DNA from 4 places in the Zhaonella formicivorans genome. Region 1 is predicted to be linked to each of the others. Evidence: riboswitches for the same ligand, from Rfam matches in the RefSeq annotation. Region 1 holds a riboswitch; each other region holds the start of a gene.
What was found. A riboswitch is a leader RNA that binds a small molecule or an ion and turns the genes downstream of it on or off. The one in region 1 is predicted to bind cyclic di-GMP.
Positions count from the first base shown of each region.

Region 1 (3,283 bases):
CAGGCGCCGCAGTGACCCTTTTTTAAGAAAAGCAATGATAATCACCGGGATTAGAAACTCGTAAATCATCGAGTCCTCTCCTTAATTGCAGTAGTCAGTAAGGCCCAGGATGATTTAAAATGATGAGCGTTTAAAGTGTTCCTCACCCAAGAAAGCCGGTACGCCCATCACATCCAATACCTCGTAAACATCTTCGCTAAGGTTGCAAACGGAAAACGGCTGTTGGTTCTGGTTCAGATCTTTCCAGATAGCCAGGAGACTTCCCACACCAGTAGAGTCCACAAATTCTAAACCAGCCAGGTCGAAAACAATCAGCCCGTTAATAGGTTTATGTTTTTCATAAAAAGTTTTAAATTCAGGTACAGTGGAGAGGTCAAGTTCCCCGGCTACCCTCAGGACGGTGGCTTGATCTTCTAAACTAACAGATAAAGACAACACGCTGAACACCTCCGGACCGTCTGTAAATTACTTTATTGCTAAATGCGTCCTTCTTCAAACGCATTGCAGCTGCCACTCTATCTAACCTGATAGTAATGCGTTTCGCCGGCATACTGAAAACATGGCTCCGCGTCGCATTTTTCACCAACCTTCTGCCTATCAGCCCTTCCCGGCTGCATTTCCTTTCAATTGCCACAATATTACCAGCAAACGGTCCAGCCATTGGCTCTGGGCGTATACCAGCGGATGTGACAACGTGACGTATGAATCCGCCAATTGTACAAGCCATTGCTTTTCCTCGTCTATCTGCCTTTCCAGCCTGGCCGGGTCGCGATAGGTGGCAGTCTGCCAGAAAGGCTCTTTCGCCAGAGCAGCCACCAGCTCCGGGTCGAACTGGGAACCGGCACCCTGATAGACTTCTTCCAGCGCTTCATACATTTTTAAAGGCAAGTGGTAAGGACGTAAGGAAACCATGGCATCCAGGGCATCGGCCAAGGCAATGACCCGGGCGCGCCAGGGGATCTGTTGTCCCCTCAGACCCTCGTATCCCTTTCCATCCCATCTTTCGTGGTGATAGCGGACCATTTCCACCAGGAGCCTGTCCCCTCCCCTCTCTGCAACCAACGAGGCGCCCCGCCAGGAGTGTTCCTTTAATTGCACCCATTCCTCTTCCGTGAGCGGTCCCGGCTTGTCGATAATGTCGCGTGAAATTAACATCTTTCCTACATCATGGCAGAGCGCCCCGGCAATTAAGATTTCCTGCTCCACTTCGTCAAGACGGAGGAAAGTGCATATTCTCATGCATAGATTGGCCACATTGGCGCTGTGGAGGAATAATCTGGGCCAGGACTCTTTCATCGACTTTAACAGGTCGCCTATCCCCGTTAGCTCTATAGGTACCGCCCCCTTTTTAAATTTTCTGTCCGTCATTTTATTGTCGACCTCCATACCAGAACATTAACGGACAGACGTATTTTATGAACAAAAACGACAGCCCGACCAGAGCTGCCGCAACAGAACACATTTAAAACAATAACAATACCTTTATCACGGCAACCTGGCAGTCATACCCTCTAGGGCTACAGACCCATGGCTTTGCGCCCCACCCTTTCGGGTGGTTTGCCTTTAGCACAATAAAGTTTTTTTACCCAACATTTTAAGTGCATGATTCAATATCGCCGGAATACAAAAGTTTCTCCAGCGGTCAAAACGTTCGCGTTTAAAGAATCCTTCTTACAGGATAAATGAATGAGGAAACAATGCGGAAATAAATCCTTTGACAAGAAAGGGGTTTGATGCGCCCCGCTGTCAACCCCACGAAACGCAAGGGCAAACCTAGGAGGTAGGTTAGAAAGACAAGTTAAAAATGCAAACGTTCCAAAGGACCAGAAGTGCAAAGAAAAAGGGGAGAAAATTAGAATTATCCATAAAATGGTACTAATTACATATAATACCCCCCCCCCCCCCCGAGGGGAGCATATGTTCTGGTAGCATAGTCTAACGCTTTCATCTTCCCGGTCATTCCTCTCCATTTCTTTCTCTCATAAAACTATTTCAACAAAAATTGCCGTTTTCCTGCCCTCCTTCCCCATTTTTCGAAATACAAATTCATAACTACCGACACCAAAGCCATGTCTACAGATAGGATACCGGCGCCGGCATCTATCATGTGTTTTCACGACAAAATTCGATTTTTTATGTTAACTTAACTGCCGCATGAGTGATTGCCTCATTCGGCAGCTTTGGCTGTCGAAGATTAGCAGAAAAGAATTTGGTTATATTTCCATAATTTTAATATTACTGCTCCCTTGCCAAACAAATGTTCCCTGTGATATCATCTTTATTGTCAAACATTTGTTTGGGGTGAATTTATGGCGAGCAATAGTAAAAACATTATCTGGGAAATGCACCGGTTAATGCTCCCAGAAGTAACTGAAGCAATACATCGAAAAGAAGAAAAAAAGAAACTGGTGGAGAAACCAATGCTCTCGGAAGATCGCTTGGAAGAGTTAGAGCACAGCCTTCGCGAATGTCTGGAATTAGCACGGCCAGCAAGGTTTACGTACTATCGAGCCGGTATTATCAAGTCAGTGATGGGAGTACCTATTAAGGTAAAAGGCTCATATCTGGTCCTTTTTCACCAGCTTGGTGAACTTTTTATTCCACTGAAGGATTTATTGGATATTAGCTAATGGGACAACGGGTAATAATGCTTGTAGATATGAATGCCTTTTACGCATCGGTACACCAGGCAATGGATCCTTCTTTGCAGGGCAAACCGGTAATTGTGGCGGGCGACCCCGATAAGCGGCACGGAATTATTTTAGCTAAAAGTTACGAATGTAAGAAATATGCGAAGCTTGCAACCGGCATGCCTTTATGGGAAGCCAAAGCCTTGATTCCCCACGCCATTGTTGTTAAGGCGCAAATGGATCTATACGTTAATTACTCCGCCCATATCAATGAAATTCTGCATGGCTTCACACCCCTGGTAGAATCATTTAGCATCGATGAATCTTTTTTAGACGTATCTGGTTGTGAGAAACTTTTTGGTAACCCTTTGGAAATAGCAAAGAAGATTCAAAATAAAATTATGCATGAAGCCGGTATTCCCTGTTCCATCGGCATTGGTGCTAACAAGCTTTGTGCTAAGCAAGCTGCAGACTTTAAAAAGCCCATGGGCATTAGCACCCTCTGGCCGCATGAGATTAAAGAAAAGCTTTGGCCACTGCCGGTGAAAGAGTTATTTGGCGTTGGATCCCGCCTGGAAAGAAGAATGCACCTGCTCGGCATTAAAACAATTGGTGATTTAGCTAACTTTGATACTCGGATTTTAAAGAGCCGG
Region 1 is NZ_CP085524.1:1,235,487-1,238,769, forward strand. Features, by position in the region: gene EYS13_RS06165 (DUF5317 domain-containing protein) at 1-69, opposite strand, end outside; gene EYS13_RS06170 (STAS domain-containing protein) at 115-438, opposite strand; gene EYS13_RS06175 (HD domain-containing phosphohydrolase) at 598-1,368, opposite strand; cyclic di-GMP riboswitch class I at 1,487-1,572, opposite strand; gene EYS13_RS06180 (YolD-like family protein) at 2,310-2,630, shown strand; gene EYS13_RS06185 (DNA polymerase IV) at 2,630-3,283, shown strand, end outside.

Region 2 (3,283 bases), 1.1 Mb from region 1:
CATGCCGCGGTAGAGTTCGGCAGCTTCCAGCTCATCTTCAAAAGCTTCGATTAAACCTTTCCGGTAGTCGGGTATGACTGCAGGGGGAGGTATTGGCACCTCCGGCGACATGCCTGTCAGCTGGCGGTAAAGTTCCGAAAACTGCCTATAGTGCTTGCGTTCGTCCTCCAAAGCATGGCGAATATTTCGTCTGGCCAAATCATCGGGGGCCATCCTGAGTAAACTAGTATAAAAGGCAATTGCTTCCGCTTCGCCGTGGAGACCTCTTTCCAAATCCATCATAAATTGCTGCCGGTTTTTAAATTGACGGGGCCGCTCAGGACCAGGGTAATGGCTGTTCCACTGGTTATAAGGCGGTTCCCAACCATAATAGGACATGCGAGATTCACCCCTTCTCTTTTCGGACCATCGTCCGACTGATAATACCTGTTATATCTTATGAATTGGAAGGCACTGGTGTTACTGGCAAAGCATTGCTTTCACCGGTCGCCATAATTATAATAAAAACAAAATTCTTTAGGAGTGACTTTTTTATGCAGGACTTTAGCAAAGCCGATTTTACTTTGCTGGCGGGTAGGCTGACTTTATTCAGGAGGATATTAAATGACGAAGCAGTCCAGGCAATGCTGGACTTAACCCGGCAAAGCGCTGAAAACGACAAATTGACCGCCTACAGCAGGCTATTTTTCACTTTGGCTTTGGCGGCAGAGCAGGATGAACACTTTCTGGCCGATGGCTGGAAAAACCATTTGCTAAATTTAATACTGTGGGATGAAAACCCTTTCAGCAGGCAGGCCGGGGGCTGGGCAAGGAAGATCAGCTCCGGGGTGAAAAATGCCGCTTTACACGATTTGCAGTGTTTACACCGCCTTTACCATTGGAAATTTCCCGGCAGGGAGGGCTTGGGATTAGAAGTCCCCGGCTGGGAAGCTCTGCTGGGCCCCGCTCTGCCAAAACGCCGGGCCGTATGCCTTGACTTCAGGCAAAAATTTGAACGGCCAAAGCTTTCTCCAGAAGATTTGAACCAGTGTTTGGAGCTGCTTAGTGCTCATTATGCCAGGGAAGGCATAGGGATTTTTGGCAGGTACCGGGTTCTGCGCTGGGATGGGGAACAAAAGCAGCTGATCGGTGTAAGTGCTCCGGACCCCATCGGGCTTTCTGACTTAATCGGTTATGAGCGGGAAAGGGCCCAGGTGCTGGAGAATACGGAGATTTTTTTGGCGGGCTTACCGGCCAACAATGTGCTGCTATATGGTGACCGCGGGACAGGAAAGTCGTCCACGGTCAAAGCACTGGTGAATTCTTGCGGCAGCCGGGGTTTAAGGCTTTTGGAGGTGACAAAACAGGATCTGGCGGACCTGCCGCTTATTTTACGGCACATCAAGGATTATGCCCTTTATTTTATCCTGTTTATTGACGACCTGTCCTTTGAGGACTACGAGGTGGAGTATAAGGCGCTGAAAGCTGTGCTGGAGGGGGGAGTGGAAGTCAGGCCGAAAAATGTGTTGATCTATGCCACATCCAACCGCCGCAACCTGGTTCGGGAAAGTTTTAAAGAACGGCAGCAGGATGAAGTACATCCTGCAGATACCATGCAGGAAAAACTTTCTTTAGGCGACCGCTTTGGCTTAACGGTGACTTTCATTGCTCCTGACCAAAAGCAATATTTAAAAATTGTGGAGGGCTTAGCCCAAAAGAGGGGCCTAAGTGTTAGTCTGCCTGAATTACAGCGGCAAGCAATCCAGTGGGAACTGCGGCACAGCGGACGTTCCGGCAGGGTGGCCAGGCAGTTTGTAGACTATCTGGAAGGGAAGCTGAGGGGCGAAACTATTAAAACCGGAGAAGGGCAGCATTAATTTAACTTTATAAAACAAAAGAGGAGTTTGGCAATTTATGCCGAATAGTATATGCACTGGTTAAATAGTGTCTTGTTTTGTTAGAAAAAGGCAAACTTGCCGAAAGGCAAGGGCGCAAAGCTGCGGGTCTAAAGACAGAGTCTATGACAGCCGGGCCGCCGAATGCATCCATCCGGGGTTCGGTTTTTTGTTTGTGGTGAGGGAGAACGGATGCAATGTATAAAGTTAAAGGGAGGACAAAAACAGACCGGAGATGCAATTGCCCGTCATGCAAAAGGCAGGTGCTCATCCATTGTGCCAGGGAAGTGCAGTATTCAGTTTACAGCTGTCCCAAATGCGGCTATGTGGAAAAATTATATAATCCGCTTCTTTACGCGGATGCCGGCTTAAGAGCTTAAACCTCCAGACCACGAGTTCCGGCTGTGGTGCTGGGGGTTTTTATTTCAGTTTGTCTTCGGCAATCAGGCAGACAACCAATGTCCAGGCGGGGACGTAGGTGGCCCAGATAAAGTTGGACAGCCAGGGCACGAACCGCCCCGCAAATGCCGGGTTGAAAACGGCATGGGCAACCCCCAGATCGCTGATTAACATCAAAAGCCCTGCCAGCGCAATGCAGTAGGAAGCTCTTGGGAGGAAATAACCCCTGAATACAGTGCATAATGCAGTCCAGGCCAGATAACACAGCACCAGGCCAAAAAAGGCTGCCCCGGGAAGCAGCGTCCAGCCAATATGGGGGTAAAGTTTGAGAAAAGAAGGAGTATAAATAGTCGTTACCACCAGCGCTGCCAGTATTTCATTTCTGTTTTGCCTGATTTTTTTTTGCCATGCATAAATCAATGTCAAATAAGCCAGCAGGAAAAACAATGTGCCTGCCACTTCCCTGTTGACATTAAGTTCAGGCATAGTCCTGGAAAATACAAAGAAAAAGTCGGCTGCCGCCACGAAAAAAACAGCTGTTGTCATCAGTATCTGTTCAGGGTATTTTTTCCTGAGGGCGAAAGCAGTTAAAAAAAGGCTGACCGTGGTGGTGTATTTGACGTAGTATACGGCATTAGAGCAAGGGTAGATATTATCCAGGATTAAAATCAGGACTGTAAGGGGTAAGAATGTTGACAGCACGCGCCGCTGCACGTTGTTCATTTTTTGTGCCCTCCCCTTGGGGGAAAACAGTCTAAGTTATATTACTCTTAACCGCGCAATAGTTGGCGCCTCACGGGGGAGAGGGCCAATCCCTGGTACTCTATATGCCTTCAAGGCTTAATTTAGAATCGGGAACTTGAGTTAAACTGTTTTTGATTAAATAACGCAGAAACTAGAAAAAAATGTTTATTTCATAAATTGAAATAATAACTTTGCCGGAGAAAACCAATAATAAAAAAGAGATGGGAGGTGAACAAATGGCAATCAGGACCAGAGGTTTGATCACC
Region 2 is NZ_CP085524.1:2,376,104-2,379,386, reverse strand. Features, by position in the region: gene EYS13_RS11610 (ferritin-like domain-containing protein) at 1-378, opposite strand, end outside; gene EYS13_RS11605 (ATP-binding protein) at 534-1,856, shown strand; cyclic di-GMP riboswitch class I at 1,936-2,019, shown strand; gene EYS13_RS11600 (CpXC domain-containing protein) at 2,072-2,254, shown strand; gene EYS13_RS11595 (lysoplasmalogenase family protein) at 2,295-2,996, opposite strand; gene EYS13_RS11590 (hypothetical protein) at 3,254-3,283, shown strand, end outside.
Region 2: linked by a shared signal. The riboswitch ahead of EYS13_RS11600 (CpXC domain-containing protein) and the one ahead of EYS13_RS06175 (HD domain-containing phosphohydrolase) in region 1 are both predicted to bind cyclic di-GMP.

Region 3 (3,283 bases), 530 kb from region 1:
CCGGGAGCGGTAAGACAACAACCCTCTACGCTACTCTAAACGAAATCAACACTGCCGAAAAGAATATAGTTACAATTGAAGATCCGGTTGAATATGTTTTAGAAGGAATCAACCAGATCGGGGTCAATACCAAAGCCGGGCTTACATTTGCCACCGGCTTGCGTTCCATCCTTCGCCAAGATCCTGATGTAATTATGGTGGGTGAAATCAGGGACGGAGAAACGGCTGATATTGCAGTGCGGGCTGCAACTACCGGTCACTTAGTGTTCAGCACTTTGCACACCAACGATGCCGCCGGAGCCTTACCGCGCCTGATTGATATTGGAGCGGAGCCATTTTTGGTGGCTTCCTCTGTGGCAGGTGTAGTAGCCCAGCGGTTAGTGCGCGTAATTTGTCCAAAATGTAAAAAGGCATATCAAGTCCCACCCGGTGCGGCGGAAAGGCTGTTTTTGGCAAAGCCGGAAGGAGACTTGACCATTTTTAAAGGCGTTGGCTGTCGGGAGTGCGGTAATACGGGCTATAAAGGGCGCATGGCAATACATGAGGTACTGCATGTTACCAGGGAAATTCGGGAGCTGATTATGGAAAAGGCGCCGGCGGAAACTATTAAGCAGCAAGCGGTAAAACAGGGCATGGTGACTTTAAAGGAGGATGGCGTACAAAAAGTGTTGTGCGGGCTGACTACAGTGGAGGAAGTAATGCGGGTTGCTTACAGCGAAACGGCAAGCTGGTAGGAGGGAAAAAATGCCCATTGATGATTTGTTAAATCAGGCAGTTAAGTTTAAGGCTTCTGATGTACATTTGACTGTAGGAAAGCCGCCGGTGTTCCGGATTAACGGCGATTTACAGCCCCAGCAAAGTTATGGTATTTTATTGCCCGAACACACCGAAGGGTTAGTAAAAGAAATTCTAGATGAAGAGAAGTTTAAGATTTTGGCCCAAAACGGAGAATTGGATTTTGCTTACTCTGTTCACGGTTTGGGAAGGTTCCGGGTGAATGCATTTTACCAACGGGGCACCGTCAGCATGGTGTTAAGACTGATTAATGCTGAAGTACCTGCCCTAGAGGAGCTAAATCTGCCTGCCGTACTTGTGGACTTGACCAAAAAGAATAAGGGCTTGGTGCTGGTAACAGGGCCCACCGGGAGCGGCAAATCCACCACCTTGGCGGCAATGGTTGACAGGATCAATTCTGAGCGCAGCTGCCATATTATCACTTTGGAGGACCCGATCGAGTACATGCACCAGCACAAAAAAAGCATAGTAAACCAGCGGGAAATCGGTTCCGATTCCAAAAGCTTTGCTACGGCCCTCAGGGCTGCGCTGCGCCAGGACCCTGATGTTATTATGGTGGGGGAGATGCGCGATTTAGAAACTATTGCTACTGCCCTTACCGCAGCCGAAACGGGCCACCTGGTTTTTGCCACATTACATACTGGAAGCGCTGCCCAGACCATTGACCGGATTATCGATGCTTTTCCGCCTCACCAGCAGTACCAAGTCCGGGTGCAGCTGGCAGAAACACTCCAGGGAATTATCTCCCAGCAGCTGCTCCCGCGCGTAGACTGTCCCGGGCGGGTGGCTGCAGTGGAGGTACTCATAGCTACGCCGGCTGTGCGCAACCTGATCAGGGATGGGAAAACCCACCAGATTTACTCCAGCATTCAGACCGGAATGAAATACGGGATGCAAACAATGGATATGGCATTAAAAAACCTTTACCAGGCAGGTATAATCGGTCGCGAGGAGGTATACTTACGCGGCAGCGACCCAGCCAACGTGAATATAATGCTGGACTAAAGGGTTGTAATAAAAAATGTACGGGCATAAAAAGGAATTTTAGACATGAAGGCGAATATATAGTCTGCACAGCCAAATAATGTGTTGATCCCCAAATATTAGGCAAACCTGTCGAAAGGCAGGGACGCAAAGCTGCGGACCTACAGACAAACAGTCTATGGTAGCCGGGCTGCCGAAGGTTTAATCATGTAACCCGGTACCCGGCTTTTTGCGTACTCTTCAGCTTTAGGAAGTGTTTAGTAGTGCCAACTTATAGTTACCGCGCCAGGGATTTATCGGGACAGCAGGTGAAAGGCCTCCTGGAGGCGGAGAACAGGGAAGCCGCAGTGGAGAGGCTCCGGGAGCAGAAACTATTTATCACTGCAATCCACGAAGCGCGAGCCTCATCCATTACCTGGCGGACAATCAGACAGGAAAAAATCCCGGGCCGGCATATGGCGGTGTTTTGCCGCCAGTTTTCCACCATGATTAACGCCGGCTTGCCCGTTTTAACCTCATTGCTGATTTTAAAGGAGCAGACAGAGAACAGAACATTGCGCCAGGTAATAGGGCAGGTTGCCCAGGATTTGCAAAAGGGCGAAACCCTGGCTGATGCTTTCCGGGCCCATCCTAAGTTAATCCCTGACCTGATGGTCAATATGGTGGAGGCTGGGGAGGTTGGCGGCGTGTTGGACGAGGTGCTCTCAAGACTGGCTGTTCATTTTGAAAAAGAGCACGCTATGCGGGAAAAAGTAAGGTCTGCCATGACTTATCCGGTGGTAGTGCTATGTGTGGCATTATTGGCGGTGATTTTTCTTTTAACATTTGTTTTACCTGCCTTTCAAGGGATTTTAACAAATTTAGGAGTGGAAATGCCTTTTTTGACCAAGGTGATTCTGGGCATAAGCGCTTTCTTGCGCACCTTCTGGTATCTTGGCTTATTGTCCATAACACTTTTTGCCGTTGGAGTAAAAAAAAGCTTAGCAACCGAGCGGGGCAGAACAGTTTGGGATAAATTCACCCTTAAAGCGCCTGTATTGGGCGCTTTAACCCAGAAGGTGATCATTTCCCGCTTTGCCCGAACATTAGGGACTTTGTTAAAAGGTGGCGTTCCTATTCTCCAGGCTCTTGAGGTTGTTAAGCGCACTGCGGGTAACAGGGTTGTTGCTGAGGGAATTAGCAAGGCTCAGGTCAACATCAGGGATGGCGGGGGTATGGCTGGGCCCCTGGCCGAATGCGGAGTATTTCCTCCCATGGTAATTCAAATGATCGCTATAGGGGAGGAAACGGGGGTGCTGGACAGCTTGCTGGAGAAACTCAGCGACTTCTATGACGGGGAAGTGGACAACATGGTCAGCAGGCTCTCCAGCATTATCGAACCGCTGATGATCCTCTTTTTAGGCGGTATAGTTGGTTTCATCATTTTGGCAATCCTGTTGCCGATGTTTAAGATTATTGGTTCTATTTAAGTGGGAAACCGGGAAAGGAGGTGAAACCATGCTGA
Region 3 is NZ_CP085524.1:707,478-710,760, forward strand. Features, by position in the region: gene gspE (type II secretion system ATPase GspE) at 1-734, shown strand, start outside; gene EYS13_RS03400 (type IV pilus twitching motility protein PilT) at 745-1,800, shown strand; cyclic di-GMP riboswitch class I at 1,892-1,977, shown strand; gene EYS13_RS03405 (type II secretion system F family protein) at 2,043-3,248, shown strand; gene EYS13_RS03410 (type II secretion system protein GspG) at 3,277-3,283, shown strand, end outside.
Region 3: linked by a shared signal. The riboswitch ahead of EYS13_RS03405 (type II secretion system F family protein) and the one ahead of EYS13_RS06175 (HD domain-containing phosphohydrolase) in region 1 are both predicted to bind cyclic di-GMP.

Region 4 (3,283 bases), 210 kb from region 1:
AGGCAAAATTATACTGGATATAGATTCCTCTGAAAAGAAAAAATTGCAAGTTGACGATTTGCTGAAGTTGTTTGAACGGACCAGTGGAAGCGCTATGGTCAACGACCGTTTGCTGTTGGCATAGCTAAAACACCTCCCTGCTTTATAAGGCTTGAGTGTCGGGCTGTCAACAAACTATTATGTGCTCGAATGTATTATGGAGCGGGACAGGTTTCGCCCTAGGCCGAAGGCTTTGCAGCCGCTAACGGTGTGCGAGCTTGTCCAGAGCAAATAATACATTTGAGAAGTGTTCATAAGCTGGCTCTTACTATCCTTGTAGGATAGGGGGTCAGTTTTTTAATTATGCAGGTGATTATGAAGACAGTGTTTCCCCCATCTCCTGCCTCAAAATTAGAAACCCTTCCATGGTCTTGGGAAATCCTGCCGTAGGTGCCACCAGCATGATGGCGTGTTCAATTTCTTCCCTAGTGCACCCGCTTTTAATTGCTTTAATGATATGGGTGCGTAAGGCATATTCGTACTGACAGGCGGTTGACAACGCTACTTTGATTAGCCAGCGGGTCTTTTCGTCCAATGGCCCTCCTTCATAATGGACCAGTTTGCCGTAGTCCTCGTAAGCTTCGTATATTTTCCCATGCTTATCCATAAAGTATTTCAGGTTTTCTTCTATGGTGTCCAATTTACCCCATCCTTTTCTTTAAAAAGATTTCCTCCTTTATATTGCTACCCTAAATGCGAAAAAATATTCCTTGTGATATTTTCGCAAAGATAGCTATAATAACTTTGGGAGGGAAATGCAACCATGAACATCGCCTTTTTTCTTTTGCCCAAAGACGAAGTAGTTTATTTGACGCCCCAATCAACTATTAGGCAAGCTTTAGAAAGAATGGAGCGGCACCGCTATACAGCAGTTCCCATTATCGACCGGGAGGGCAGGTACGTGGGGACCCTAACCGAAGGGGATCTGCTGTGGAAGATAAAAAATACACCTGGTCTGAGCTTTGAAAATGCTCACAAATACACTTTAGAAGAAGTGCCGCGCCGGATGGAAAACAAACCGGTACGGATTGATGCGGAAATGCTGGATCTAATTAGCTTGGCTAAGGTACAAAATTTTGTACCTGTTGAGGATGATATGGGGATCTTTATCGGGATTGTGCGCAGGAGCGAAATAATTGAGTATTGTGCCCAATTGTTGGCCAATTGTCATGAGCAAGTACAGGAGGGTAAAAATACAGCGGAACATAGCTGTGAGCTTTTATAAAAATAAAAATTTTAACTAAGTTAAGCCTGCAAAGGAGGATTTATTGCAAAAATAGCAAAGTAAAATAGTAACCAACGAAAAGGCAAAACCGGCTAAAGCCGGTGACGCAAAGCTATAGGGCCTAAAGCTGAAAGCTATGGCAGCCAGCTGCCGAAAGGAGAATTACGATGTTTCCCGTCAAGAAAAAGAAGTTTTACGGCAATTGCCCTTCCTGTAAAGGCGATTACCTCATTTACCGCTTCCGCAGTTTTAATAACGCTTATTTTTCTTGTGCCAAATGTGGCTATACCCAGGTTATCTTTGATCCCTGGGAGCCGGTGGGGGTGGTGACTGGGGGCAGCAGCAGGAAAACAGCCGCTATTTACAATGAGGCAAACAGGGCAGCCCGGAGACGGCAAGAAGGCAGACCACAAGAGCCGGAAAAACAAACGGAGAGTTTAGAGCAGTTGAAAGAAGTTTTGCGGGAAATAGCGGAAAATCAAACCACCATCAACGCCAAGGTAGATACTATACTCGGTTTGGTCAGAGAACTAAAGCAGGCAGGACTCCTGCCTGTGGAATACACTGGGCAAAATACCCATCCGGTGAACATGGCGGCGCTTGATGACGAAGAGTATTTGTCTACCGTAAGGGCTGCAGAACTGCTGGGCTTCACTACAAAAAATGCTTATCAAAAAGTATTGAATCTGATCCATAAAGGTAAGTTGTCCGCCAAAAAACCCGGCAGGTCATATATTGTGGCTAAAACTGAATTGGAAAGATTTTTGATGGAAAATAATATTTAACAGCCACCTCCCCTTGTTGCAGAGGGGAGGATTATTTTTGGTTCAGAGCTCTATATGGCTCGTCAAAAGAAGGAGCGGACACAAGGGTTAAGATTTTCAGGGTATATGATGAGTATTTATTGTCAGCATGCACTAAAGGTTTTTTGAAAATATGCGCCGAGGAGGGGAAACATTGAGCTTACAGTTTATTCTCGGGCGGGCCGGTTCGGGCAAAACCCATACCTGCTGGGAGGATATCAGGTGGGAATTGCAGCAGGCAGAGGTAAGCCAGCCTTTAATTCTCCTCGTCCCGGAACAAGCCACCTTTCAAAATGAACTGGCATTAGCCTCTACCCCTGGTTTGGGGGGGATTATGCGGGCCCAGGTCCTGAGCTTTCAACGGTTAGCCTGGCGTGTGCTCCAGGAAGTAGGTGGATCGGCCCGGGTACTGCTGGATGACTTGGGAAAAAGGATGGCGCTCCGGGGGCTTGTGGAGCAGCATAAAGATAAGCTGCAGCTTTTTTACCGCGCGGCTGACCAGCCGGGTTTTATTGATAGCCTGGCCGCTGCCCTGTCTGAATTAAAAGCCTATTGCCTTACTCCTGCGACTATTAAAGGGATTTTGGATTCCGGCCTGCTGGCTGCTCACGGTTTGCTTGGCGTGAAACTACAAGACCTTTATTTGCTTTACCAGAAATTAGAGGAATACCTGGCCTCACAATACCTGGACCCCGATGACTACCTGCTGCTCTTGGCTGAACGCCTAGAAAAGTCCCCTACTGTGCAGGACGCCAAAATCTGGCTGGACGGTTTTTCAGGCTTTACGCCCCAGGAATACAAAGTATTGGAAAAGCTTCTGCAGGTTGCCGGAGAAGTGAAGATAACCCTTTGCTTGGAACCTAAGGGCAGCTCTCAAAAGCCTAATGAAACAGAACTGTTTTATCCTACTAAGGAAACCTTATTTAAAGTGGAGTCCTTAGCCCGACGGTTAGGGGTAACAGTCAGGGAGCCAGTGGTGCTTGCTGCTGCCGTACCTTACCGCTTCCGGGAGGCAGAGGAGTTGGCCTACCTGGAAAAGTACTTTTTTCAGCGCCCTGCCGCTCCTTATCGAGGCCAAACTTCGCGCATAAAATTAGTAGCTGCCGCTAACCGCCGGGCGGAAGTGGAAGGGGTTGCCAGAGAGATTGCCAGGCTGAGCCGGGAGCAAGGCTTGCGCTGGCGGGAAATAGCTGTGATCTTAAGGGATTTGGAACCT
Region 4 is NZ_CP085524.1:1,442,049-1,445,331, reverse strand. Features, by position in the region: gene EYS13_RS07205 (ABC transporter ATP-binding protein) at 1-124, shown strand, start outside; gene EYS13_RS07200 (carboxymuconolactone decarboxylase family protein) at 353-646, opposite strand; gene EYS13_RS07195 (CBS domain-containing protein) at 803-1,264, shown strand; cyclic di-GMP riboswitch class I at 1,336-1,419, shown strand; gene EYS13_RS07190 (helix-turn-helix domain-containing protein) at 1,432-2,049, shown strand; gene addB (helicase-exonuclease AddAB subunit AddB) at 2,222-3,283, shown strand, end outside.
Region 4: linked by a shared signal. The riboswitch ahead of EYS13_RS07190 (helix-turn-helix domain-containing protein) and the one ahead of EYS13_RS06175 (HD domain-containing phosphohydrolase) in region 1 are both predicted to bind cyclic di-GMP.